DNA from 4 places in the Erwinia amylovora genome. Region 4 is predicted to be linked to each of the others. Evidence: predicted binding sites of a transcription regulator. Region 4 holds the regulator's gene; each other region holds the start of a gene.
The links. Region 4 encodes PurR, which represses purine synthesis genes. Its sites were predicted from a motif close to CANGCAAACGTTTGCNTG; they were not measured.
Positions count from the first base shown of each region.

Region 1: JGC47_RS17255 (NCS2 family permease) is a predicted target of PurR. The motif match lies at 2,095-2,112, and genes of this name have one in related genera.
Region 2: purL (phosphoribosylformylglycinamidine synthase) is a predicted target of PurR. The motif match lies at 4,801-4,818, and genes of this name have one in related genera.
Region 3: JGC47_RS06695 (amino acid aminotransferase) is a predicted target of PurR. The motif match lies at 3,699-3,716, and genes of this name have one in related genera.

Region 1 covers NZ_CP066796.1:3,798,470-3,804,698, forward strand. Annotated here, with positions in the region: gene phoU (phosphate signaling complex protein PhoU) at 1-297, shown strand, start outside; partial or broken gene JGC47_RS17770 (metabolite transport protein) at 734-892, shown strand; gene JGC47_RS17250 (IS1/IS1595 family N-terminal zinc-binding domain-containing protein) at 1,612-1,890, shown strand; gene JGC47_RS17255 (NCS2 family permease) at 2,195-3,508, shown strand; gene JGC47_RS17260 (4'-phosphopantetheinyl transferase family protein) at 3,545-4,288, opposite strand; gene mnmE (tRNA uridine-5-carboxymethylaminomethyl(34) synthesis GTPase MnmE) at 4,444-5,808, opposite strand; gene yidC (membrane protein insertase YidC) at 5,911-6,229, opposite strand, start outside.
Region 2 covers NZ_CP066796.1:2,701,638-2,707,866, forward strand. Annotated here, with positions in the region: gene JGC47_RS12365 (sensor histidine kinase) at 1-241, opposite strand, end outside; gene purL (phosphoribosylformylglycinamidine synthase) at 829-4,713, opposite strand; gene mltF (membrane-bound lytic murein transglycosylase MltF) at 4,983-6,229, shown strand, end outside.
Region 3 covers NZ_CP066796.1:1,439,365-1,445,593, forward strand. Annotated here, with positions in the region: gene ldtD (L,D-transpeptidase) at 1-946, shown strand, start outside; gene mepK (peptidoglycan L,D-endopeptidase MepK) at 1,125-1,673, shown strand; gene JGC47_RS06690 (MBL fold metallo-hydrolase) at 1,717-2,346, shown strand; gene JGC47_RS06695 (amino acid aminotransferase) at 2,443-3,633, opposite strand; gene ompC (porin OmpC) at 3,865-4,968, opposite strand; gene asnS (asparagine--tRNA ligase) at 5,270-6,229, opposite strand, start outside.
Region 4 covers NZ_CP066796.1:1,753,532-1,759,760, reverse strand. Annotated here, with positions in the region: gene JGC47_RS08205 (C40 family peptidase) at 1-583, shown strand, start outside; gene purR (HTH-type transcriptional repressor PurR) at 986-2,011, shown strand; gene punR (DNA-binding transcriptional activator PunR) at 2,008-2,940, opposite strand; gene punC (purine nucleoside transporter PunC) at 3,052-4,224, shown strand; gene cfa (cyclopropane fatty acyl phospholipid synthase) at 4,470-5,618, shown strand; gene JGC47_RS08180 (riboflavin synthase) at 5,663-6,229, opposite strand, start outside.

The sequences.
Region 1 (6,229 bases), 1.8 Mb from region 4:
GCACGAATGGATCTTAACGCGGCGATAGAGATTTATCGCGAAGATAAGAAGGTTGACCAGGAGTACGAGGGCATTGTTCGCCAGCTGATGACCTATATGATGGAAGACCCGCGTACCATCCCAAGCGTGCTGACGGCCCTGTTTTGCGCGCGCGCCATTGAGCGTATTGGCGATCGCTGCCAGAATATTTGCGAGATTATTTTCTACTTCATTAAAGGCCATGATTTCCGCCATGTCGGCGGCGACCAGCTGGATAAACTGCTGGCGGGCGACGGTAACGGCAGCAATCCCGCTTAATCAGCCTCTGGCGTATCGCAAACTGCGGTGCGCCGGGTTTTTCCGTTTGGCTGGTGGATGCCTGCAAACCTGTATTGGCCTGGCCAATGCCAACCACAAGGTTGAATCATGTCAACACCCTCTGCCGCCGGCGCGGCGTGACACCGGGCAAAGCGATGGTCGCCGCCGTAAGCGGTTTGGCAATCGATGGCTTTGACCTGTGATCCCCGGCTTTTACTACCTGCTATCAGCACATTGCTGTCGTCAAACTCTTCACTGGCCGGTTCCCTGATGGCCAGGACGCCGATCGGTGCGGTGCCGGGTGGCGTTATTTTCAGCCACTTCAGCCATTAAAGCCATTGCAGCCACATTACAGCCACTTCAGCCACTTCAGCCATCACAGCCATTGCAGCCACATTACAGCCATTACAGCCATTACAGCCATTACAGCCATTACAGCGGGCGTATGCGTGAACTGACCTTCACTTTCCTGATGTTATTGCCGTTTAGCGGATTGCGCGCGACAGCGCAATGCTATTGGGGCCTGTTGGCTTACCGTACGCTGGCGGGGATGGGGCTGGACGGTGAGTTTGGTATCGGCATGTCGCCGATCGCCGCTTTTCCCGTGCTGAACTGCGCAGCACCGGATAGTGGCATATGTCTGTTGAGCCTTTATGCCCCTCCTCATTACGTACGGCCGTTTTCTGCTGACTCTCTACGAAGCTGGCCCGAACCCTGAAAATAAGCTTGAATGGAAAAAAGAAGTAAGTTAATTCCTGTTTTACGCTATATCTATATGATCTGTGACTTCCGTATGTTTTTTTACAATTAAGTGACAAAGATAAAGGTAATCGCATTATTTTTTTATGCGACTTTTTGTTTTGTATAAAAATATTATCCGAATAATTTTTATAATTTTAAGTCGTTAATCTATATTTTCCTCTAACCAGGCCGTTTTTCCCGCCCTTTGGGTGAGTTTTTGATTTTTACATGAAGTGAAAATATGGTTAGCATTGCAAAATATTGTTATTACCTCAGGGGCTAAGGAATTTTAAAACTGAATAAAAGATGTCCTGCTAATCTCGTTAATCCATCAACGCCTCCTTCTTCCGGTTAACATTGAGAGCGTGCCGGGCCAGGTATAAACGCTGATAAATTAATTACGTCCGCAGATTGAAAGCCGGTCTCAGTTTTATAATGGATTATCGCTGCGTAAATTATATTTTTTTGTGAAGCTCTTAATTGAACGGCTTTCCATTCTCTTTATCGGGAATGAATACGGACATGTTCATGCTGCTTTATTATTGTTAACGTTGAGTTCCAGGAGTGATATGTATGAAAATGGGAGACATTGCCTGCCCACGTTGTCGTGAAAGCGCCAGGATCCGCCGTAATGGGCGTTCTGCCTCAGGAATACAACGCTACCGCTGCCAGGGCTGTCTGAAAACCTTTCAGCTTCATTTCTACTATGCAGGCTCCAGCCCCGATATGCAGAAGACTATTGTTGAAATGATGAACGAAGGTTCGGAACACAGGGATATTGCGCGTAAACTCGGAGTCAGTCTTGAAACTGTGTTACGGCACTTAAAAGATCTGCAGCTGAATAAACCTTAATCAGAACGAGACTACCATCCGGTATTTAAGCTCAGGTCGGTTTTCCGGCCTGTCAGCTATCATCCTTTTCGCGCTATTCGCGCTCTATGACAGGTTATCGTACTGGCTGTATTATCCTGGCACCGTCTCTGCGGTAGCGCGTATTCAAAACTGCAGCGAGCTGAAACTCAATCACCCCTGACGACGGCCGTTAAAAAGGGTTAAAGCGCAATCGGTTGCGAAAAAATTGCGCGATCGCCATACCAAAGTCACCGTAATGAGTTAGGATAAGCGCCGACAACTTTCTCCGCTTTGGAATCACACCATGACTAATCCCGGGCTGTTACAACGGATTTTTAAACTACAGGAACATGGCACCACCGTGCGTACCGAGGTGATTGCCGGAATTACCACTTTTCTCACGATGGTGTACATCGTATTTGTTAATCCGCAGATCCTTGGCGTGGCCGGCATGGATACCAGGGCGGTGTTTGTTACAACCTGTCTGATAGCTGCTTTCGGCAGCATTCTGATGGGGCTGGTGGCAAATTTACCGGTCGCATTGGCTCCGGCAATGGGGCTGAACGCCTTCTTTGCTTTTGTGGTCGTGGGGGCGATGGGCATTTCCTGGCAGGTAGGAATGGGGGCCATCTTCTGGGGAGCTGTTGGCCTGCTGCTGCTGACCCTGTTCCGTGTGCGCTACTGGATGATAGCGAACATACCGCTGAGCTTGCGCGTGGGAATTACTGCCGGCATTGGTTTGTTTATCGCGCTGATGGGATTAAAGAATGCCGGCATCATTGTGCCAAGTGAAGCCACGCTGGTCACCATCGGTAACCTGACGTCGCACAGCGTGCTGCTGGGAGCGCTGGGTTTCTTTATTATCGCTATTATGGCTTCACGTCATATTCACGCGGCGGTTCTGGTGTCGATTGTGGTCACTACCGCTATTGGGCTGGCGCTTGGCGATGTTAAGTTCAGCGGCATTTTCTCCACGCCGCCTGCCGTAACGTCGGTTCTTGGCCAGGTTAACCTCAAGGATTCGTTAAATGTCGGTATGGCAGGCATCATCTTCTCCTTTATGCTGGTTAACCTGTTCGACTCCTCCGGCACGCTGATTGGCGTAACCGATAAAGCCGGTCTGAGCAATGAAAAGGGCACCTTCCCGCGCATGAAACAGGCGCTGTACGTCGACAGTATCAGTTCTGTTACGGGATCATTGATTGGTACCTCTTCGGTGACGGCCTATATCGAAAGCTCTTCCGGCGTTTCTATAGGTGGACGTACTGGCCTGATGGCGGTGGTGACCGGCCTGCTGTTTCTGCTGGTGATGTTTCTGTCGCCGTTAGCCGCTATGGTGCCAGCCTACGCGGTGGCTGGAGCATTGATCTACGTCGGTGTGCTAATGACATCAAGTCTGGCGCGCGTGAAATGGGACGATCTTACCGAAGCGGTGCCGGCATTTGTCACGGCGGTGATGATGCCATTCAGCTTCTCTATTACCGAAGGTATCGCGCTGGGTTTCATCTCCTACTGTGTGATGAAACTGGGAACCGCACGCTGGCGTGAAATCAGCCCCTGCGTGGTGGTGGTGGCGCTACTTTTCGTGTTGAAGATCGTGTTTATTGACGCGCATTAATCAGCAGAGCGGGTGGCTATTATGTCACCCGCACGCTCAGGAATGATGCAGCTGTTTTTCCGCTGGCAGACTGGTCAGACGCAGCGTACTCGGTGGCATATTTTGCGCATACAGGTTAATTTCTCGCAGTGATTCCCAGCCGTCGTCCCCTTTGAATTCCCACAAATTTAACCTGTCGTTCCCTGGCGAAAGCGCACAAGACCAAACCAGCGAGGGTTCAGCGTCACAGAGCGCCTGGATGTCCGGCCGGTTCATGGAGCGAAGCCTGCCTGATGCAGGGTGTAGCTGAAGTGAGCCCACACTATTAATGTTTTCACCGATCAGCTTGAGAATGCTTTGGCGTAGGGTCCAGAGCTGGGTTGAGGCTTCAATGGCATCATTCTGCGCGTTGACCCACGTTTTTTCGCCCGACGAGAGGTGCGCAAACTGGTTTTCCAACGTTTGGCGGCTGTGCGCCCGCACAATCTCCATATCCAGTCCGGCGCGTTCCCCCTCATCGCCTAACAACACGCCTACGACGTTACCGGCATAGGAGAAACTGAAATCGGGTAAGTCAGGGTCGGAGAAATGTGGACGGCCGTCGCTGCTGACGGTTATCCCGGGAAGCTTGTGGATGCCATAGACCCGAAACATCAACTCTGCGAGCAAAGTTCGGCCTGCCAGGAAGCGGCTTCGCCGTTTCTCGTCAAAAATGGAAGAGTATTCAATAAGCTGTTGCTGGACTCGGTGAACCTTGGGGCTGCATTGCACCAGTGCCCAGCGAGCAAAATGACTTGCCATTTGTCGCTCCATGATAATGGTCGAATAATCATCCCTGTTATTGTAGGAATTTTCTTGCTTTATTTCATCTGGATCCCATTTTTCGGCGTATTCTCAGATTTGGACACCGCACGCTTTTGACCAAAGGGTGGGAACTGACTGTCCCACCCGCAAGGTTATTTTCCAATGCAAAAACTGGAGAAAATGCGCCCCAGCAGGTCGTCGGAGCTGAACTCGCCGGTGATTTCGCTTAGCGCCTGCTGCGCCATACGCAGCTCTTCCGCCAGCAATTCTCCGGCCCGGGCGGCTAATAGCTGGTGTTTTCCCTGCTGCAGGTGAGTAGCGGCTAACTCCAGCGCCTGCAAATGGCGACGGCGGGCGAGAAAACCGCCTTCCATACTACCGTGCCAGCCCATGCTTAACTTCAAATGGTTGCGCAGATTTTCAATGCCTTCACCGGTACGTGCCGAAAGCCGGATAAGTGAGTGACCATTCACTTCAGAAATTTCCCTTATTTCACCAGTGATGTCCGCTTTATTACGCACCACGGTAACCGGTAACGTCTCCGGTAGTCGGGCGATAAAGTCCGGCCAAATCTCTGCCGGATCGGTGGCATCCGTGGTGGTACCATCGACCATAAATAGCACGTGGTCCGCCTGTTCAATTTCATGCCACGCCCGTTCGATACCAATACGTTCCACCTCGTCGCTGGCTTCGCGCAGACCGGCGGTGTCAATAATATGCAGCGGCATACCGTCAATCTGAATATGTTCGCGCAGCACGTCGCGTGTGGTACCGGCAATATCGGTGACAATGGCGGCTTCGCGTCCGGCGAGCGCGTTCAGCAGGCTGGATTTCCCGGCATTAGGCCGCCCGGCAATCACCACTTTCATCCCTTCACGCAGCAGGCTACCCTGGCGTGCTTCGCTGCGTACCGCGTCGAGATCGGCAATTACCTGATGAAGTTGAGCCTCTATTTTGCCATCCGACAGGAAGTCGATCTCTTCATCCGGAAAGTCGATTGCCGCTTCCACATATATCCGCAGGTGAGTAAGTGCTTCCACAAGGTGGTTAACGCGGGTAGAAAAGACCCCCTGTAACGAGTTTACGGCAGAGCGTGCCGCCTGCTCTGAGCTGGCATCAATCAGGTCGGCAATCGCCTCTGCCTGGGCCAAATCCAGCTTGTCATTAAGGAAAGCACGTTCGGAAAACTCGCCAGGATTAGCGATACGCAGCCCGGGTAGCGACAGGATGCGCTTCAGCAACAGGTCGAGGATCACCGGGCCACCGTGGCCCTGCAGTTCCAGCACGTCTTCACCGGTAAATGAGTGCGGGCCGGGAAACCACAGCGCAATCCCCTGATCGAGGGTGCTACCGTCCGCATCGCAGAACGGCAGATAGTCGGCGTGGCGTGGTTTTGGCAGTTTACCCAGCAGTAGCTGCGCGACCCGGGCGGCTTTGTTGCCGGAAACGCGCAGAATGCCTACGCCTCCCCGCCCCGGCGGCGTCGCCTGAGCGACGATGGTATCGCTATGGTTCATGTTGAGTTCTCTTTTCATGCAAAAAATAAGGCGGTCAATTGACCGCCTTATGATAGACATCGTGCCGGGTATTAGCACGGTTTGCGGTGATCCGTTGCCGAATTACGCCTTTTTCTTGTCGCGACTATGCAGACCGCGTTTTTCCAGCCCGCGGTAAATCAGCTGCTGCTGCAGGATCGTGACCAGGTTGCTGACGATGTAGTACAGCACCAGACCTGACGGGAACCACAGGAAGAAGACGGTGAAAATCACCGGCATAAAGGTCATGATCTTCTGCTGCATCGGGTCGGTCACGGTGGTCGGCGACATCTTCTGAATGAAGAACATCGTCACGCCCATCAGGATCGGCAGGATATAGTACGGGTCCTGTGCGGCAAGGTCATGGATCCACAGCGCGAAAGGCGCATGACGCAGTTCCACT
Region 2 (6,229 bases), 950 kb from region 4:
GGTCATCCAGCACGCAGTACTGGCGATAGCTGCGCTCCAGCTCCACGGCTGTGCGCGCCATGGCTTCACTTCTGCGCACATCGGTCAGCGTGATGCGGTTGGTGTCCGCCGCACGCTCACTAAGCGCCGACAGGCTTTCCCACGCCTGCCAGGCCAGCACCAGCAGCGGTAACAACACCAGTAAAAAGGCCATCAGCACCAGCTGGCGCAGGGAACAGGGAAACAGACGCCATTTCTTCACGGCATGATCTCTTTTGATGGATTACCGGCGATGCTAGCTGAGAGCAAGCCTGGAAGGAAGCGCTGCGGCCAAAATGAACAGGCCGGTTCAATGAACCGGCCTTCTGAATTACGCCGGCAGAACCCGCGTAACGGAACAGGTGGTGCCTAACTCAACGTTGCGTCCGATGTCTGATAACGTCACAAAGTGAACGATTATCGGTGGGGTGGACGACAGGCACCGTATTGTGCGTCATTCGAATGTTATGGGCGCTTGTCCGCTTGCGCAGGGCTGTCATAACCGGGTGAATGAGCCACTGCCCTGTTGAAAGCAATTGGCATGCCAGATTTGAGAAAAATTTCAACTTGCTGTTAAATCAGTGATTTTGGCAAAACATGGGCAGTGCCTTATCAAAATACGCGTCATTCGCACCTGGAAACGTCTCCATATGGAGACATAAAGAAGAGTTTTTCACAAAAACGAAATAAATCAACGGACTAAGTGTCTCCTTTCAGAGACATTTATCAAAAACACTGTCGGATAAAGGCGACAACACGCCGCGAGACTAACTCAGGCCGGAATAGCTCCGGCCCTTATAACATGTTGATTTAGCCCAGCTGTTTACGCGCGTTACGGAATATCCGCATCCACGGGCTGTCCTCTCCCCACTCTGCCGGGTGCCAGGAGTGGCTGACGGTACGGAAAACGCGTTCCGGGTGCGGCATCATAATGGTGACACGACCACTTTCGTTGGTCACTGCAGTAATACCGTTTGGCGATCCATTCGGGTTAGCCGGGTACTGCTGAGTAACGTTGCCAAAGTTGTCGACGAAGCGCAGCGCCACTAAGCCTTGACTTTCCAGCCGGGCCAAATGCGCCTCGTTGCGCACTTCTACAAAGCCTTCGCCATGGGCCACCGCAATCGGCATGCGTGAGCCAACCATGCCGTCCAGCAGCAGTGACGGGCTGGCGGCAACTTCCACCAGGCTGAAACGCCCTTCAAAGCGCTCTGACTGGTTACGCACAAAGCGCGGCCACTGTTCACTGCCGGGGATCAGCTCGCGCAGGTTTGACATCATCTGGCAGCCGTTACACACGCCGAGCGCCAGCGTCTGTGGCCGGTGGAAAAAAGTTTCAAACTCATCACGTACGCGAGAATTGAACAGGATTGACTTCGCCCAACCTTCGCCGGCACCCAGTACATCGCCGTAGGAGAAACCACCACAGGCCACCAGCGCCTGGACGTCGCCCAGTCCACGCCGCCCGGCAAGCAGATCGCTCATGTGCACGTCAATCGCGTCAAACCCGGCACGGTGGAAAGCGGCGGCCATCTCAACATGGGAGTTGACCCCCTGCTCACGCAGCACCGCCACTTGCGGACGGACGCCGGTAGCAATAAACGGTGCGGCGATATCTTCCTGTGGTTTGAACGTCAGCGCGACGTTCAGGCCCGGATCGCGGTCATCTTTCTTCGCCTCATGTTCCTGATCGGCAACTTGCGGGTTATCACGCAGACGCTGCATCTGCCAGGTGGTTTCTGCCCACCAGGTACGCAGAGTAGTGCGGCTTTCGCTGTAGATCGCTGAATCACCGCTGGAAATAGTGAAGCGGTCGCCGCTGACCGCCTTGCCCAGCAGGTGCACGCAGTCGCCAAGGCCGTGAGCCGCCAGCAGCTCTTTAACGTCCGCTACGTCGGCGGCGGCCACCTGAATCACCGCGCCCAATTCTTCATTGAACAGAGCGGCCAGGCTGTCGCTGCCCAGCGTGGCAATATCGGCCTCGATACCGCAGTGGCCGGTAAAAGCCATCTCGGCCAGCGTCACCAGCAGCCCGCCGTCTGAACGGTCGTGATAGGCCAGCAGTTTGCCGTCGGCGACCAGCGCCTGAATAGCATGCCAGAAACCTGCCAGCTGCTGCGCATCACGCACGTCGGCAGGCTTATCGCCCAGCTGACGGTAAACCTGAGACAGCGCCGTGGCACCGAGCGCGTTAACCCCGTTACCAAGGTCAATCAGCAGCAGGGCGTTATCACCAGTCTGCAATTGTGGAGTCACTGTTTTGCGCACGTCTTCCACGCGGGCAAATGCGGTGATCACCAGCGACAGCGGCGAGGTCACTTCGCGCTGTTCACTGCCCTGCTGCCAGCGGGTTTTCATCGACATGGAGTCTTTGCCCACCGGAATGGTGATGCCCAGCGCCGGGCACAGTTCTTCACCCACCGCTTTGACCGCTGCATACAGGCCGGCGTCTTCACCCGGGTGACCGGCTGCCGCCATCCAGTTTGCCGACAGTTTGATGCGCGTCAGCGGGCCAATCTGCGTGGCGGCAATATTGGTGAGCGCTTCACCGACCGCCAGGCGACCGGAAGCGGCAAAGTCCAGCAGCGCTACCGGCGAGCGCTCGCCCAGCGCCATCGCTTCGCCGTAGTAGCTGTCGAGGCTGGCGGTGGTCACCGCGCAGTTGGCAACGGGAACCTGCCACGGCCCGACCATCTGGTCACGGGCAACCATGCCGCCAACCGAGCGGTCACCGATGGTAATAAGAAACGTTTTCTCCGCCACGGCAGGCAGATGCAGGACGCGATTTACCGCGTCCACCAGCGAAATGCCATCGCGCACCAGCGCATCGCCTTTCACCTGCAGGCTGGTGACGTCACGGGTCATTTTCGGCGTTTTGCCCAACAGCACATCCAGCGGCATATCGATAGGCGTATTGTCGAAATGGCTGTCAGTAAGCGACAGGTGCATCTCTTCCGTCGCCTCGCCAATCACCGCATAAGGTGCGCGCTCACGTTGGCACAATGCGTCAAACAGCGCCAGGCTGGCCGGGGCGATGGCCAGCACGTAACGCTCCTGAGATTCGTTGCACCACACTTCCAGCGGGCTCATGCCCGGCTCATCGTTCAGAATGTCACGCAGATTAAAACGGCCGCCGCGTTCACCGTCGCTCACCAGCTCCGGCATGGCGTTGGACAAGCCGCCAGCGCCAACATCGTGGATAAACAGAATCGGATTTTCTTCCCCCAGCTGCCAGCAACGGTCAATCACTTCCTGACAGCGACGCTCCATTTCCGGGTTGTCGCGCTGTACGGATGCAAAATCGAGGTCGGCGTCAGACTGGCCGGAGGCCATTGACGAGGCCGCACCACCGCCGAGGCCGATATTCATCGCCGGGCCACCCAGCACGATAAGCTTGGCTCCCACGCTGATTTCGCCTTTCTGCACATGGTCTGCACGAATATTACCGATGCCGCCCGCCAGCATAATCGGCTTGTGGTAGCCGCGCAGCTCGCTGCCATTGTGACTGTTAACGCGCTCTTCATAGGTACGGAAGTAGCCGTTCAGCGCCGGGCGACCAAATTCGTTGTTAAAGGCCGCCCCGCCCAATGGGCCTTCGGTCATGATGTCCAGCGCGGAAACGATGCGATCCGGCTTGCCGAAATCCTCTTCCCACGGCTGCTCAAAACCCGGAATACGCAGATTAGACACCGAGAAGCCGACCAGGCCCGCTTTCGGTTTCGCACCACGCCCGGTGGCACCTTCGTCACGGATTTCACCGCCGGAGCCGGTCGCGGCTCCCGGCCACGGGGAGATGGCGGTAGGATGGTTATGCGTTTCCACCTTCATCAGAATATGCGCATCTTCCTGATGGAAGTCGTAGCGCCCGTGCGGGTCGGCGTAAAAGCGCCCCACCGTTGAACCTTCCATTACCGCCGCGTTGTCTTTATAGGCTGACAGCACATGGTCCGGGGTTTTCTCGAAGGTATTCTTAATCATCTTAAACAGCGATTCGGGCTGCTGCTTACCGTCAATCACCCAGTCAGCGTTGAAGATTTTGTGACGGCAGTGCTCAGAGTTGGCCTGAGCAAACATATACAGTTCGATATCGTTCGGGTTGCGTCCCAGTTTTTCAAACGCCGCCAGCAGGTAATCGATTTCGTCTTCCGCCAGTGCCAGGCCCAGCTTGATATTGGCCTGAACCAGCGCATGGCGGCCTTCACCCAGCACATCAACGCTTTGCAGCGCAGCAGGCTGATGATGGGCAAACAGCGCTTCGGCCTGCTGAAAATCGCTGAACACGGTTTCCATCATGCGGTCGTGCAGCAGTGCAGCCAGCCGCCCCCACTGCGCTTCGGTTAGCTGCGGGGCCTTAACATAGAAGGCGATGCCGCGCTCCAGGCGAATGATCTGCGGCAGCGAGCAGTTATGCGCGATATCAGTCGCTTTTGAAGACCACGGCGAGAGGGTGCCGGGACGAGGCGTCACCAGCAGCAGACGGCCTTCCGGAGTATGTTCCGCGAGAGAGGGACCGTATTTCAGCAGGCGCTGCAGGCGTGATTTATCATCTGCACAGAGAGGCGCGCTGACATCGGCAAAATGGACGTACTCGGCGTAAATATCACTCACCGGCAGGTGAGCGTCCTGAAAGCGGGCCAGCAGTTTGTTAATACGAAATGCCGACAGAGCGGGCGAACCACGCAGAATTTCCATCATTAAAGATCTCTCGTCTTAAAGCGCCGGGCGACGCTTCATTGGGCGCAACAGGGAAAACCGGCGCTATTATAGAGAATCCCGGTTAGTTACGAAACCGTTTGCGCAGAATTAATCGGCGAACCAGGACGGCTAAAAAGCACACTAAAGTGGTGAAATTCAGTTGCGGTGCAGCCCGTAGTTAAGCAAAATGCCCCACGCCCGGGTTCGATTACAGACCATAAATACTGCCTAAAAAGACAGACGCCCGGGAAAAATCGAGAGATAACTATTTGAAACGCCTGAAAATTAATTATCTGTTGATCGGATTAATCACCGTGCTACTTGCGCTGGCATTGTGGCCATCGATCCCGTGGTATGGCGGCTCTGAAGACCGTATCGCGCAGATTAAATCGCGCGGGGTGCTGCGTATCAGCACCATCAATTCCCCGCTGACTTACTACACCGTTAATCAATCTCCGGCCGGTATGGATTACGAGCTGGCAAAGCGCTTTGCCGATTATTTGGGAGTCAGGCTGGCTGTCACCGTGCGGCCGAATCTGGCCGATCTGTTTGACGACCTGGCGGACGATAAAGCCGACCTGCTGGCTGCCGGTTTGATTTACAACGGTGAGCGGCTGAAGCGTTTTCGTGCCGGTCCGGCCTATTATTCCGTTTCACAGCAGCTGGTCTACCGCATCGGTACGCCACGCCCGAAAAACCTTGGCGATCTCAGAGGCCGCCTGACGGTGGCTTCTGGTTCAGCCTATCTGTCCTCGCTGCGCGAGGTTAAAGACCGTCAGTATTCCGATCTCGACTGGGCGATCTCCACCGATCGGACGCCCGAGGGCTTATTACAGGCCGTGGCAGACGGTAAGTTCGACTATACCATTGCCGACTCGGTATCCATTGGGCTGATGCAGCGTATTCACCCCCAGCTGGCGGTGGCGTTCGATATTACCGATGACGAAGCCGTCACCTGGTACATCCGACAGGAGCCGAATGACAGCCTGAGCGCGGCGATGCTCGATTTCTTCAGCAGAATGTCGGAAGAAGGTGTTATTGCCCGCCTTGATGAGAAGTATCTCGGCCACGTTGGCACGTTTGATTATGTCGATACCCGCACTTTCCTGCGTTCGATTGACGAAACGCTACCGGATATTCGCCAGCTGTTTGAGAAGTATGCCAGGAAAATTGACTGGCGGCTGCTGGCGGCCATCTCTTACCAGGAGTCGCACTGGAATCCGCTGGCCACCTCCCCTACCGGCGTGCGCGGCATGATGATGCTGACGCGCAATACCGCCGACAGCCTGAATGTCAGCGATCGTACCGACCCCGAGCAGAGCATTCGTGGCGGCAGTGAATATCTGGTGCACATGATGGAGAAAGTCCCGTCGGGCGTGCCTGAAGATGAGCGAATCTGGTTTGCGCTGGCCGCCTACAATATGGGTTACGCCCATATGCTTGATGCGCGCAAGCTGACGGAAAAACAGAAAGGCGATCCGAACAGCTGGGCGGATGTGAAAGTACGGCTGCCGAT
Region 3 (6,229 bases), 310 kb from region 4:
TGTCTTTACCGGGCAGGCGGCGTTGGGCAGCCCGACGAATACCTATACGCCGCAGCTGGTGGAGGCGCTAAAACGGTTCCAGCGTTGGCAAGGGCTGGAGGCCGATGGCGCGATAGGGCTGCGCACCCGCCAATGGCTGAACGTCTCGCCGCCGCAGCGGGCGACACTGCTGGCGTTAAATATTCAGCGTCTGCGCCTGCTGCCCGATGATATGCACAACGGCATAATGGTTAACATCCCAAATTATTCGCTGGCTTACTACGTCAATGGCCGTGAAATACTGTCTTCCCGCGTCATCGTCGGCCGCCCGGACCGTAAAACGCCATTGATGCGTAGCGCGTTGAATAATGTCGTGCTTAACCCACCGTGGAACGTGCCAACCACGCTGGTTCGCAAAGATATTGTGCCGAAGGTGAAACAGGACCCGATGTATCTGTATAAACACGGTTATACCTTGCTTGCAGGCTGGAGTAACGAAGCAGAAGTGGTTGACCCTTCAATGATTAACTGGAGTATGGTTTCTGCTGCTTCTTTCCCGTACCGCATCCGCCAGGCGCCTGGCCCCACCAACTCGCTGGGGCGCTACAAGTTCAATATGCCAAGCTCTGACGCTATCTACCTGCATGACACGCCAAATCATGGCCTGTTTCAGAAGGATATTCGCGCTCTGAGTTCCGGCTGCGTAAGGGTGAATCGCGCTTCCGATCTGGCTAATTTGCTGCTGCATGATGTGGGCTGGGACGACGCGCGCATCTCCGGCACGCTGAAGGAGGGGAATACTCGCTTCGTGCCGATCCGCCATCGTATCCCGGTCAACCTCTATTATTTGACCGCCTGGGTAGCGGAAGATGGGCTGCCGCAGTTTCGTACAGATATTTACAATTATGACTACACCGCGCGTTCAGGTACTCAGGTGCTGGCGCGGGCTGGGCAATTGTTGCTCTAATCTCTGATTAATCAGCAGTTCACCGGGTGTTGAGCGTAAGGGCTGATGGGTTCCACTCCCGGACCAATGCGTTATTTTCGTACTTCGCCGGGTTGACGGATGAATTCGCGCCCGGTAAGGTTCCAGCCAGCGCATTATATGCACAATCCCGAATTTTATAGCCAGGTAATACAGCTTTATGGATAAGATCGACTCTCATCGCCGTAAGTGGTTGACTCTGGGCGGAGCCGCCCTGGGTGTCGCACTACTTCCGAGCCAGGCTTTTGCCTCGCTTTCTACCGCTCGTCCCCGGATGCTCACTCTTAATAATCTGCACACCGGTGAAAGTCTTAAAACCGAGTTTTTTAACGGTAAAACCTACGATAAGTCAGAACTGACGCGTCTTAACCACTTTTTCCGGGATTATCGGGCCAATAAAAGTAAGAGTATCGATCCCCACCTGTTCGATCAGTTGTTCCGTTTGCAAACCCTGCTGAATACCCGTAAACCGGTTCAGCTGATTTCCGGCTACCGTTCGCTGGCAACCAACAACATGCTGCGTGAGCGCAGTGACGGCGTGGCTAAGCACAGCTACCACACGCTGGGACAGGCGATGGATTTCCATATTGAAGGGATCTCATTAAGCAATATCCGCAAAGCTGCACTTTCGCTACGGGCGGGCGGTGTAGGGTACTATCCTCGCAGTAACTTTGTGCACATTGATACCGGGCCGGTTCGGCGCTGGTAAGGCGAAATTCCTGCTGCCCTGTGGCGGCCGGCCATGGAGTATTATGAATTATCACATTATCCCGGTCACCGCGTTCGCGCAGAACTGTTCGGTCATTTGGTGCCCTGAAACCGGTGAAGCTGCACTGGTTGATCCGGGCGGCGATGCACAGAAGATCAAACATGAGATCGCTGCCCTCGGCTTAACGGTTAAGCAAATCCTGTTGACTCATGGCCACCTCGACCATGTTGGCGCTGCGGCCGAGCTGGCCGAACATTACGATGTCCCGATTGTCGGGCCGCATAAGGCGGACAAATTCTGGCTGGACGGTTTACCGCAGCAAAGCCAGATGTTCGGCTTCGACGAATGCGCGCCACTGACCCCGGACCGCTGGCTGCAAGAGGGGGAAGTCGTACTTGTTGGCAACACCGTGCTGGAAGTGCTGCTGTGCCCCGGACATACGCCGGGTCATATTGTGTTCTTCGAGCGTAAAGCCCGTCTGCTGGTTTCCGGCGATGTGATTTTCAGCGGTGGCGTAGGGCGCTCAGACTTCCCGCAGGGCAGCCACCAGGACCTGATCGCTTCCATCCTGAACAAGTTACTGCCGCTGGGTGACGACGTGACCTTTATCGCAGGTCATGGACCAATGTCAACGCTGGGACGCGAGCGTATCAGCAATCCGTTCCTGCAATAACCGCCTTCACCACGGAAAAAGCCTGCTATTGCAGGCTTTTTCCGTTTACAGCGTTAGCCAATCACGGGGGGGCTGCTATGGCGGCCCGGCACCGAACTACAGCACAGCGGCGATAGCCTCACACAGCGGGGCTATATTATCTGTCGTCATACCCGCTACGTTAACGCGCCCGGAGTTCACCGCATACACGCCAAACTCATCGCGCAGCCTGACGACCTGATCTTTTGTCAGGCCGCTGAAGGAAAACATGCCGTTTTGCGCAATAATAAAGCCGAAGTCGCCTTTCGCCCCTTTTTCTTCAAGCGTCTTGACAAATAGCTGGCGCATAAGCTGTATACGATCGCGCATGCTGGTCAGCTCCTGCTCCCATTGCGCACGCAGATCGCTGTTGCTAAGGATGGTGGCAACCACTGCCGCCCCGTGTGCCGGAGGATTGGAGTAGTTAGCCCGAATGGTCGCTTTCACCTGGCTGAAGGCGGTATCAACCACCGCAGCGTCGCTGGCAACCAGGGTAAATGCACCCACACGCTCATTGTACAGGCCAAAATTCTTCGAGTATGAGCTGCACACGATCAGCTCCTGATGGCTGGCTGCGAAAGTACGCAAACCTTCGGCATCCTGCTCCAGACCGCGGGCGAAGCCCTGGTAGGCAAAGTCAAACAGCGGCAGCCAGCCCTTAGTCAGCGACAGATCGGCAAGCTGCGCCCACTGTTCGGCAGTCGGGTCAATGCCGGTGGGATTGTGGCAGCAGCCGTGGAACAGGACAATATCACCGGCCACGGCAGCATTAAGACTTTGCAGCATGCCGTCGAAATCCAGATTGTGGCTGGCAGCATCATAATAGTCGTATTGACAAACTTCCAGACCGGCGGCAGTAAACACGTTCTGATGATTTGGCCAGCTGGGATTGCTGACCCAGACGCGTTTTGCACTGGTTTGTGTGGCGATAAAATCCGCAGCGACCCGCAGTGCGCCAGTGCCTCCTGGAGTCTGCGCAGTGCGTGCTCGTTGGCTGGCAATCAGAGGGCTGGCGGCGCCAAACAACAGTTCCTGAGTACAGCGGGCGAAGTCGGCAATCCCGTCGATGCTCAGATAGTTTTTGGTTGTTTCGTTTTCCAGCAGATACCGTTCAGCTTTTTTAACGCTGGACAGTACCGGCGTTTTGCCGGTTTCATCTTTATACACGCCAATACCGAGGTTAATTTTGTTCAGGCGCTTATCCGTTCGAAACAGATCGGCTAAGCCAAGAATAGGGTCGGCGGGGGCAGCTGCAATACGTTCAAACATAGTGGGAGTCCGTTAGCTTAATCTAAAGCGAATTGTTGGCTCAGGTTACCGTCATACAGGGAGAATTGCCAATCGTTTGCGGCGAAAAAAAGCCCCGGCAATGAAGACAAGGAATGAGAATAGCGTCCCGGTCGCCACAACCGAAACTCCCTGCAGAAGGCCAAAAAAAAGCGGGGCCGAAGCCCCGTCTGACGCACACATCGCCGCGGATAAACCGCGGCAGAGTGATAATTAGAACTGGTATACCAGGCCAACGCCAACGGTGTTGTCGGTAGAAATACCGGCATTACGGGTGAATTCGTTTTCATCCAGCAGGTTGATTTTGTAATCAACGTAGGTGGACATATTTTTGTTGAAGTAGTAGTAGGTGGCCACGTCGATGTACTTATACAGATCCTGTTTGCCAACGTTTTCGATCTTCTTACCGACAGACTGCACGTAAGCCAGGGATGGACGCAGGCCGAAGTCGAACTGGTATTGTGCCACCGCTTCGAATTTCTGCTCTTTGTTGACCATGCCGCTACGATCTACGCCGTCGAAATTACCGCTGATAAAGGTGTTGTTACGGGTTTCACCGTACATCGCCGCGAGGTAAACACTTTTTGCGTCATACTTAACGGCGGTAGACCAGGTTTCAGCGGTTTTACTGCCGTTCGCGAAGTAGGCGTTCTGCTGAGCGTTGGTGCGATCTGACCTGGTGTAAGCAGCAGATACCGCCACGCCAACCGGAGTAGTATAGGTAACGGAGCTGCCCCAACCGTCGCCGTTCGCTTTTTCAATTTTACGACCGTTATCGCTTTCTTCGTTTTTGCCCTGGTACTGCAGCGCGAAGTCAAGACCATCAACCAGACCGAAGAAGTTGCTGTTACGGTAGGTGGCCAGACCGTTAGAACGACCGACCATGCCGTTATCGGAATAACCAGAGTCACCGCCGAATACCGGCAGGATATCGGTCCATGCCAGCGGATCATAGCCGACGCCATAGTTACGACCGTAATCGAACGCGCCGTAATCAGCAAACTTCAGGCCGGCAAAGCCAACGCGGGTTTTAGAACCAGAAGTACCTTCTGCTTCAGCCACGTTTGCCTGTACGTTGTATTCCCACTGGCCGTAACCGGTCAGCCGATCGCTGATTTGAGTTTCACCTTTGAAACCGAAACGAACGTAAGACTCATCTCCGTCTTCACCGGAGTTATCTGAAAATTGGTGACGCGCATCAACTTTACCGTACAGGTCCAGTTTGTTGCCATCTTTGTTATAGATTTCTGCAGCGTTAGCGGCACCCGCTGCCAACAGAGCTGGGATCAATACTGCAAGAATGTTGCGCTTCATCATTAATTATTACCCTCGTTGGAGTTATTTGAACACCTGCCACTGCCGACAACAATTCTTTACAGAACCTTGAAGAGAGTTTGGTGTCTTCCTGTGTCTTCAGGCATCTTTCCATTGGTAGCCCGGTTAATCTAGCCCGAAAATGCTACTAATCTCTTATTCTGGTAACAATATGAAAAATTGTATTTCAAAATGTAATAAATAAGGGAGTTTGTGAGTCAACTCTAAATTTACAAAAATAAAAAAAAGGCCGACGATGTCGGCCTTAATATTTATTTTAATTTTCTTATATTTAATGCAGAAATCAGAAAGTCGCGTTACGTGGAGTTCGTGGGAAGGCGATAACATCCCTTACATTTTGCACGCCAGTGACATAAGCGATTAATCGTTCGAAACCCAGTCCGAAACCGGAATGCGGTACGGTGCCGTAACGGCGCAGATCGCGATACCACCAGTAATCTTCTTTATTCAGCCCCATCTCGGCCAGACGTGCATCTAACACCTCAAGGCGCTCTTCACGCTGGGAGCCACCGATAATTTCGCCAATGCCCGGAGCCAGCACGTCCATAGCCGCAACGGTTTTACCGTCGTCATTCAGGCGCATATAGAATGCTTTGATATCTTTCGGGTAATTTTTGACCACTACCGGGGCTTTGAAGTGTTTTTCCGCCAGGTAGCGCTCATGCTCCGAAGAGAGATCGATACCCCAGGCAACCGGGTTGTCAAATTTCTGCCCAGATGCCAGCAGGATCTCAATGGCTTCGGTGTAATTGACCTGTGCGAAATCGGTCGTTACAAAACGTTCAAGGCGTGAAACGGCATCTTTGTCTACGCGTTCCGCGAAGAAAGCCATATCATCGGCGCGTTCGGTAAGCACCGCTTTAAAAGCGTACTTAAGCATCGCTTCCGCCAGGGCAGCATTGTCTTCCAGGTCGGCAAAGGCCATTTCCGGCTCCAGCATCCAGAACTCTGCCAGATGGCGGCTGGTATGCGAGTTTTCCGCGCGGAAAGTTGGCCCGAAGGTATAGATTTTCGAGACAGCGCTGGCGTAGGTTTCGCCGTTCAGCTGGCCGGATACGGTCAGGAACGCTTCCTTACCGAAGAAGTCTTCATCGTAATTGACTTTGCCTTCTGGCGTACGCGGCAGGTTTTCCATATCCAGCGTTGAGACGCGAAACATTTCGCCGGCGCCTTCGGTATCAGAAGCGGTGATCAGCGGGGTGGAAACCCAGAAGAAACCCTGTTCGTCGAAGAAACGATGCAG
Region 4 (6,229 bases):
AAAGAAGGCCACCGTTGTTAAGCGTCCAACGAAAAAAATAAACGCGGCGCAAAAGCCGTTAAGCCACCAGTCCGGCATCAAAAAGACCGTAAAAAAACGTTATGGCAGCCAGCGTGCAGATCGCAAGGCGGTTCTGACGGCCCCACTGAAGCTCAGTAATGCCCATCGCATTCGTTATCAGAGAGCGCGTGAAACCGCAGTGAGTAAACTGATGGGTCAGTTGGGCAAACCTTACCTGTGGGGTGGCAGCTCGCCTAAAACCGGGTTCGACTGTAGTGGCCTTGTCTGGTATGCCTATAAAGATCTGGTGAAATTCAAAATTCCTCGCACCGCTAATGAGATGTATCACCTGCGTGATGCCGCGCCGATCAGGCGTGACCGGCTTGAGAAAGGCGATCTGGTATTCTTCCGTATTAACGGCAGAGGTAGTGCCGATCATGTAGGTGTCTATCTCGGCGGCGGTAAATTCATTCAGTCACCTCGAACGGGTAAAGACATTCAGGTTAGCGCGTTGGGTGATGATTTCTGGCAAGAACATTACGTAGGCGCTCGCCGCGTGATGACTCCGAAGACGGTTCGTTAACGGTTAGCTGAAGGTATTAACTGCCGCGCCGTCAGACAAAATTCTTTGCTGGCTCCTGATGGTTTGACCCGCCGTGGCTAATAGTCCTAAATTTCGGTGAGTTATTTACTCTCGTCCCTGCCGCACTTTGCCTTAACAGCCTGGATTTATTGTTATCGTTAACGGTAAAAATCTCGTTTTCTTTGCTAAGCCTTGTTAGAATTCCTGCTTTGCGTTGCGCAACGGCGCCAAAATCTGGCTAAGCCAGCACTGCACGTCCTTTTACGGACAAGCAAGACCCCTTCCCGACCTTTTGAGACAGCCCCCAATAATTCTGGCCAATCGGGAAAAGCTTGCGTAAAGGCAAACGATTAACAAACCAGTTATCAGCAGGTTACTGATAACACCAGGAGTACGATTTTCATGGCAACGATTAAGGATGTGGCAAAGCGCGCGGGTGTTTCCACCACCACCGTGTCGCACGTCATAAACAAAACACGCTTTGTCGCCGAAGAAACGCGAGAAGCGGTTTGGGTAGCTATCAAAGAGTTGCATTATTCTCCAAGCGCCGTAGCTCGTAGCCTGAAGGTAAACCACACCAAAACCATTGGCCTGCTGGCAACCTCAAGCGAAGCACCTTATTTTGCTGAAATCATCGAGGCGGTGGAGCGCCGCTGCTTTGCTCAAGGCTATACCCTGATCCTGGGCAATGCTCATAACAACATACAAAAGCAGCAGGCTTACCTGTCGATGATGGCGCAAAAACGTGTCGACGGGCTGCTGGTGATGTGCTCTGAATACCCGGACGCGCTGATTGCGATGTTAGAAGATAACCGCAATATCCCGATGGTAGTCATGGATTGGGGCAAGTCGCGCGGTGACTTCACCGACACGGTACTGGATAACGCTTTTGATGGCGGCTATCTGGCGGGGCGTTATCTGATTGAACGCGGGCACCGCGATATTGGTGCCATCCCGGGTCAGTTGGAGCGCAACACCGGGGGCGGGCGCCATGCGGGCTTTGTGAAAGCTCTGAGCGAGGCCGGGATCACACTGCGCGATGAGTGGCTGGTACAGGGTGATTTTGAACCTGAATCCGGTTATCTCGCCATGCAACAGATCCTGTCGCAGAAACAGCGTCCGACTGCCGTATTCTGCGGGGGTGACATTATGGCGATGGGCGCAATCTGTGCAGCAGATGAAATGGGACTGCGCGTACCGCAAGACATCTCGGTGATTGGTTATGATAACGTGCGCAATGCCCGTTACTTTACTCCGGCGTTGACCACGGTACATCAACCGAAAGAGCGCCTCGGTGAAACCGCATTTGATATGTTAATTGATCGCATTACCAGCAAACGTGAAGAGTCGCAGACCATTGAGGTCTATCCTTCTCTGATCGAACGACGTTCGGTGGCGGATGGACCTTACCGGGACTACCGCCGTTAATCACGCAGCGGTGCCGGGTCCTGCTGCTCGCTAAGCCATTCGGCCCTCAGGGTTTCCGTGCTGCCAAGATATTCCAGCAGCCAGCTCAGCGCCGGTGAGGCGCTTTGTTCCGACCAGCTCAGACAGCACGGGCTGTCAGGAAAATGCGAGCTAAGCGCCAGCTCACGCAGTTCATTCCGCTGCAGCAACGGCTGGGCGAAATGGCCCGGCACCATGCCAACGCATAAACCCGCGCGCAAGCAATCAAAAGCGCTTTCCCAGTCAGGTACGACCAGCCGCCGCTGATTATCCAGCGTCCATGTCGTGCGCTTGGGTAACGCGCGTGAAGTATCTTCCAGCACCAACGAAGGCCACTCGCGTATCCACTCTTCAGTCAGTGGCCCGGGCCGACTGACTAACGGGTGTTGTGCATTAACCACGCAGCGCCAGTTAAGGCTCCCCATATCACGGAAAGCGAAACGCCCGCCAACCGGGATCGCCTGCGTGGCACCTATCGCCACATCCACCCGCCCGTCTGCCAGCGCGTCCCAAACGCCGTTAAACACTTCTGGCATGATATGCAGCTCCATGTCAGGAAAGTGGCGGTAAAAATCCACCACCAGCTGCCGCGTTCGCGACGGGCGTACAATGCGATCGACGGCGATATTGAGCTGCCCGCGCCAGCCGTTTGCCACCTGTTGACAGCGGCGGCGCGTGGCTAGCATTTTTTTGATGACAATCCTGCCTTCCTCGCTGAATACCCGTCCGGCGTCGGTCAGCACCACATCACGATGCCGCCTTTCAAACAGATTTACGGCCAGCCATTCCTCAAGCTGACGCACCGTATAGCTTATTGCAGAAGGGACGCGGTGCAGCTCTGCGGCAGCGGCGGTGAAGCTTCCGGTCCGGGCCACGGCATCAATAACTTCCAGTGAATGTTCTGACCACATATTTGCCTTCAAAAAAATTCATTCCAATCAACGAATATTAGCGTTTCACAGACTGTCCTGCACGCGATTACACTGCGCAAGCTTAAAACGGGCTGATAAGAGTTAATTAACATGTATTCTGCAGTTTTTATGATTTACCTGGCGCTGCTAAGCATGCTGGGTTTCCTTGCTACCGATATGTACCTGCCTGCATTTGGTGTGATGCAGCAAGATCTGAATACTCAGGCTGGCGCTGTCAGCGCCAGCCTGAGTATTTTCCTTGCCGGATTTGCCTGCGCGCAACTGGTATGGGGACCTCTTTCAGACCGCATCGGGCGCAAGCCGGTACTGTTGATGGGCCTGAGTCTGTTTGCTGTCGGCTGTGCCGCCATGCTTTGGGTTAATTCAGCAGCTTCGCTGCTGGCATGGCGATTTGTGCAGGCTGTCGGCGTCTGTGCTGCGGCCGTCAGCTGGCAAGCTCTGGTGGTTGACCGCTACAGCGCTGCACGAGCCAACCGTGTATTTGCCACTATTATGCCGCTGGTCGCGCTCTCACCGGCCATGGCGCCACTGGTCGGAGCCTGGCTGTTAGCTCATTTTCCATGGCAGTCCATCTTCGTCACGCTGTTACTAATTACTTTGCTGCTGATGGTGCCAACCTTGCGACTGCCATCACAACCAAGGCATGATAAAAGCGCGCCTGACATCGCCGCTCCCGGCTTCGTTTCCCTGCTTAAATCACCCGTATACAGCGGCAACGTCGCTATCTATGCAGCCTGCTCTGCCAGCTTCTTTGCGTGGCTTACCGGTTCACCGTTTATTTTAGGTAATCTGGGTCTTTCACCTGCCGATATTGGCCTGAGTTACGTGCCGCAAACGGTCGCTTTTTTGATCGGTGGCTTTAGCTGTCGTGCGCTTTTAAATCGATTTAACGGACGCAAAATCCTCCCCTCGCTGCTGATGTTCTACAGTCTGAGCATTGTTGCACTCTGGCTAATTGTGCAATATTCCCAGCCTGCGCTCTGGGCTCTTTTGCTGCCGTTCTGCGGCATGGCGATGGCGAATGGAGCAATCTACCCTATCGTTGTGTCCAGCGCCCTGCTGCCCTTCCCTCATGCCAGCGGTAAAGCGGCCGCCTTGCAAAATATGTTGCAGCTTGGCCTGTGCTTTCTCGCCAGCATGGTCGTATCATCATTGATTGATACGGTTCTGGATACCACCGTGCTGGTGATGCTGACCACCATTTTAATCGCAGCATTGGGTTATGTTGTGCAGCGCATGGCGGAGCGTCATCTCATGCTGTGAGCGGAAAATCACCGCTGAAATCAACCGGCCAAATTTAGCAGGCTAACAGAAATCCACTAGATTATGCCCCCTTGAATCTTCCCGATGGCCGCAGCGCACGGCCTCATGGCTGGCTTCTGAAGTTCGACTGATTCTCTTCTGCATGGGTTACAGGCCGTGATATTTGCCTTATGGCTCCTAACAGATCTGCGAAAATTGACTATTCTTTTTCTCAGGTATCAATCGCACAGGATGATGGAGAAGCTATGAGTTCATCGTGTATTGAAGATGAAAGCCTGGGGAATAATCTGTGGTACCGAATCGCCCAGGAAATATTAAGTAAGGCCAATATTGAAGTTAACGGATCCCGCTCCTCAGACATTCAGGTGAATAACCCCAACTTCTTTAAGAGAGTGCTGCAGGAGGGTTCGTTAGGGCTGGGCGAAAGCTATATGGATGGCTGGTGGGAGTGCGAACGCCTGGATATTTTTTTTCAGCGCGTGCTCAACGCGCACCTTGACCAACAGCTTCCCCGTCATTTTAAAGATACATTGCGTATCGCCGCTTCACGTTTAACCAATTTACAGTCCCGCAAACGTGCCTGGATGGTGGGTAAAGAACATTATGACTTGGGTAACGACCTCTTCACCGCAATGCTGGATCCTTACATGCAGTATTCCTGTGGTTACTGGAAACGAGCTGAAACGCTTGAGCAGGCCCAGGAGGCGAAGCTGGAGCTGATTTGTGCAAAGCTACAACTTAAGCAGGGTATGACGCTATTGGACATTGGCTGTGGCTGGGGAGGCCTGGCTGAATACGCTGCCCGTCATTATGGCGTTAGCGTGGTGGGGGTCACGATTTCTGCCGAGCAGCAAAAATTGGCCCGGCAGCGCTGCGAAGGAATGAGCGTGGATATCCTGCTTCAGGATTATCGTGACCTCAATCAGCAATTTGACCGCATCGTTTCCGTGGGTATGTTTGAACACGTCGGACCGAAAAACTACGCCACCTATTTTGACGTGGTCGATCGTAATCTGAAACCTGATGGCGTCTTCCTGCTGCACACGATTGGTGCCAGTAATACAAATGATCACGTCGACCCGTGGATCAATAAATACATTTTCCCCAACGGCTGCCTGCCTTCGGTGCGTCATATTGCTGAAGCCAGCGAACCGCATTTTGTCATGGAAGACTGGCATAACATGGGGGCTGATTATGATCTCACGCTGATGAGCTGGCACCAGCGTTTTTTGACAACCTGGCCGCAGCTGTCAGACAAATATGGCGAGCGTTTCAAACGCATGTTCTCTTACTATCTGAATGCCTGCGCTGGCGCGTTTCGTGCCAGGGACATTCAACTATGGCAAGTGGTCTTCACTCGCGGCACAGAGGGTGGGATCCGCGTAGCGCGTTAAAAGGATGAAGATGGACGGGCAGCGTTCAGCCGCCCTGTTATCAGCTACTCCCGTGAAGCATCGCCCTGCTTGTCTGCCACGGTCGCCGCTAACAGATCTGCTTCACGGCGTGCCAGTACCCGCTCAACGGTTGCCACTATCGCCTGCGTCTGCGGATCGATTTCGATGTTCACACGCTGGCCAAGACGTTTGCTACCGAGGGTAGTACGCGCAAGCGTTTCCGGGATCAGGTGCACACAGAATTTAGTGCGTGTCACCTCACCCACGGTCAGGCTGATACCATCGATGCCAATATATCCCTTGTGCATAATGTATTTCATCTGGCTGGCATCCTGCGGCTTAAACCAGATCTCGCGATTGTTTTCCGCAGTGAGTATCCGGGTAATTTCGGCGGTTGTCATAATATGACCGGACATCAGATGACCGCCGATTTCATCACTGAACCTGGCGGCACGCTCTACGTTTACCCTGTCCCCGACGTTCAGGGAGCCGAGATTGGTGATGCGGAGCGTCTCCTTTATCAGATCAAAGCTCACCCGGTCGCCTTCAACGCCGGTCACCGTCAGGCAGCAGCCATTATGTGAAACCGATGCACCCAGCTGCAAATCATG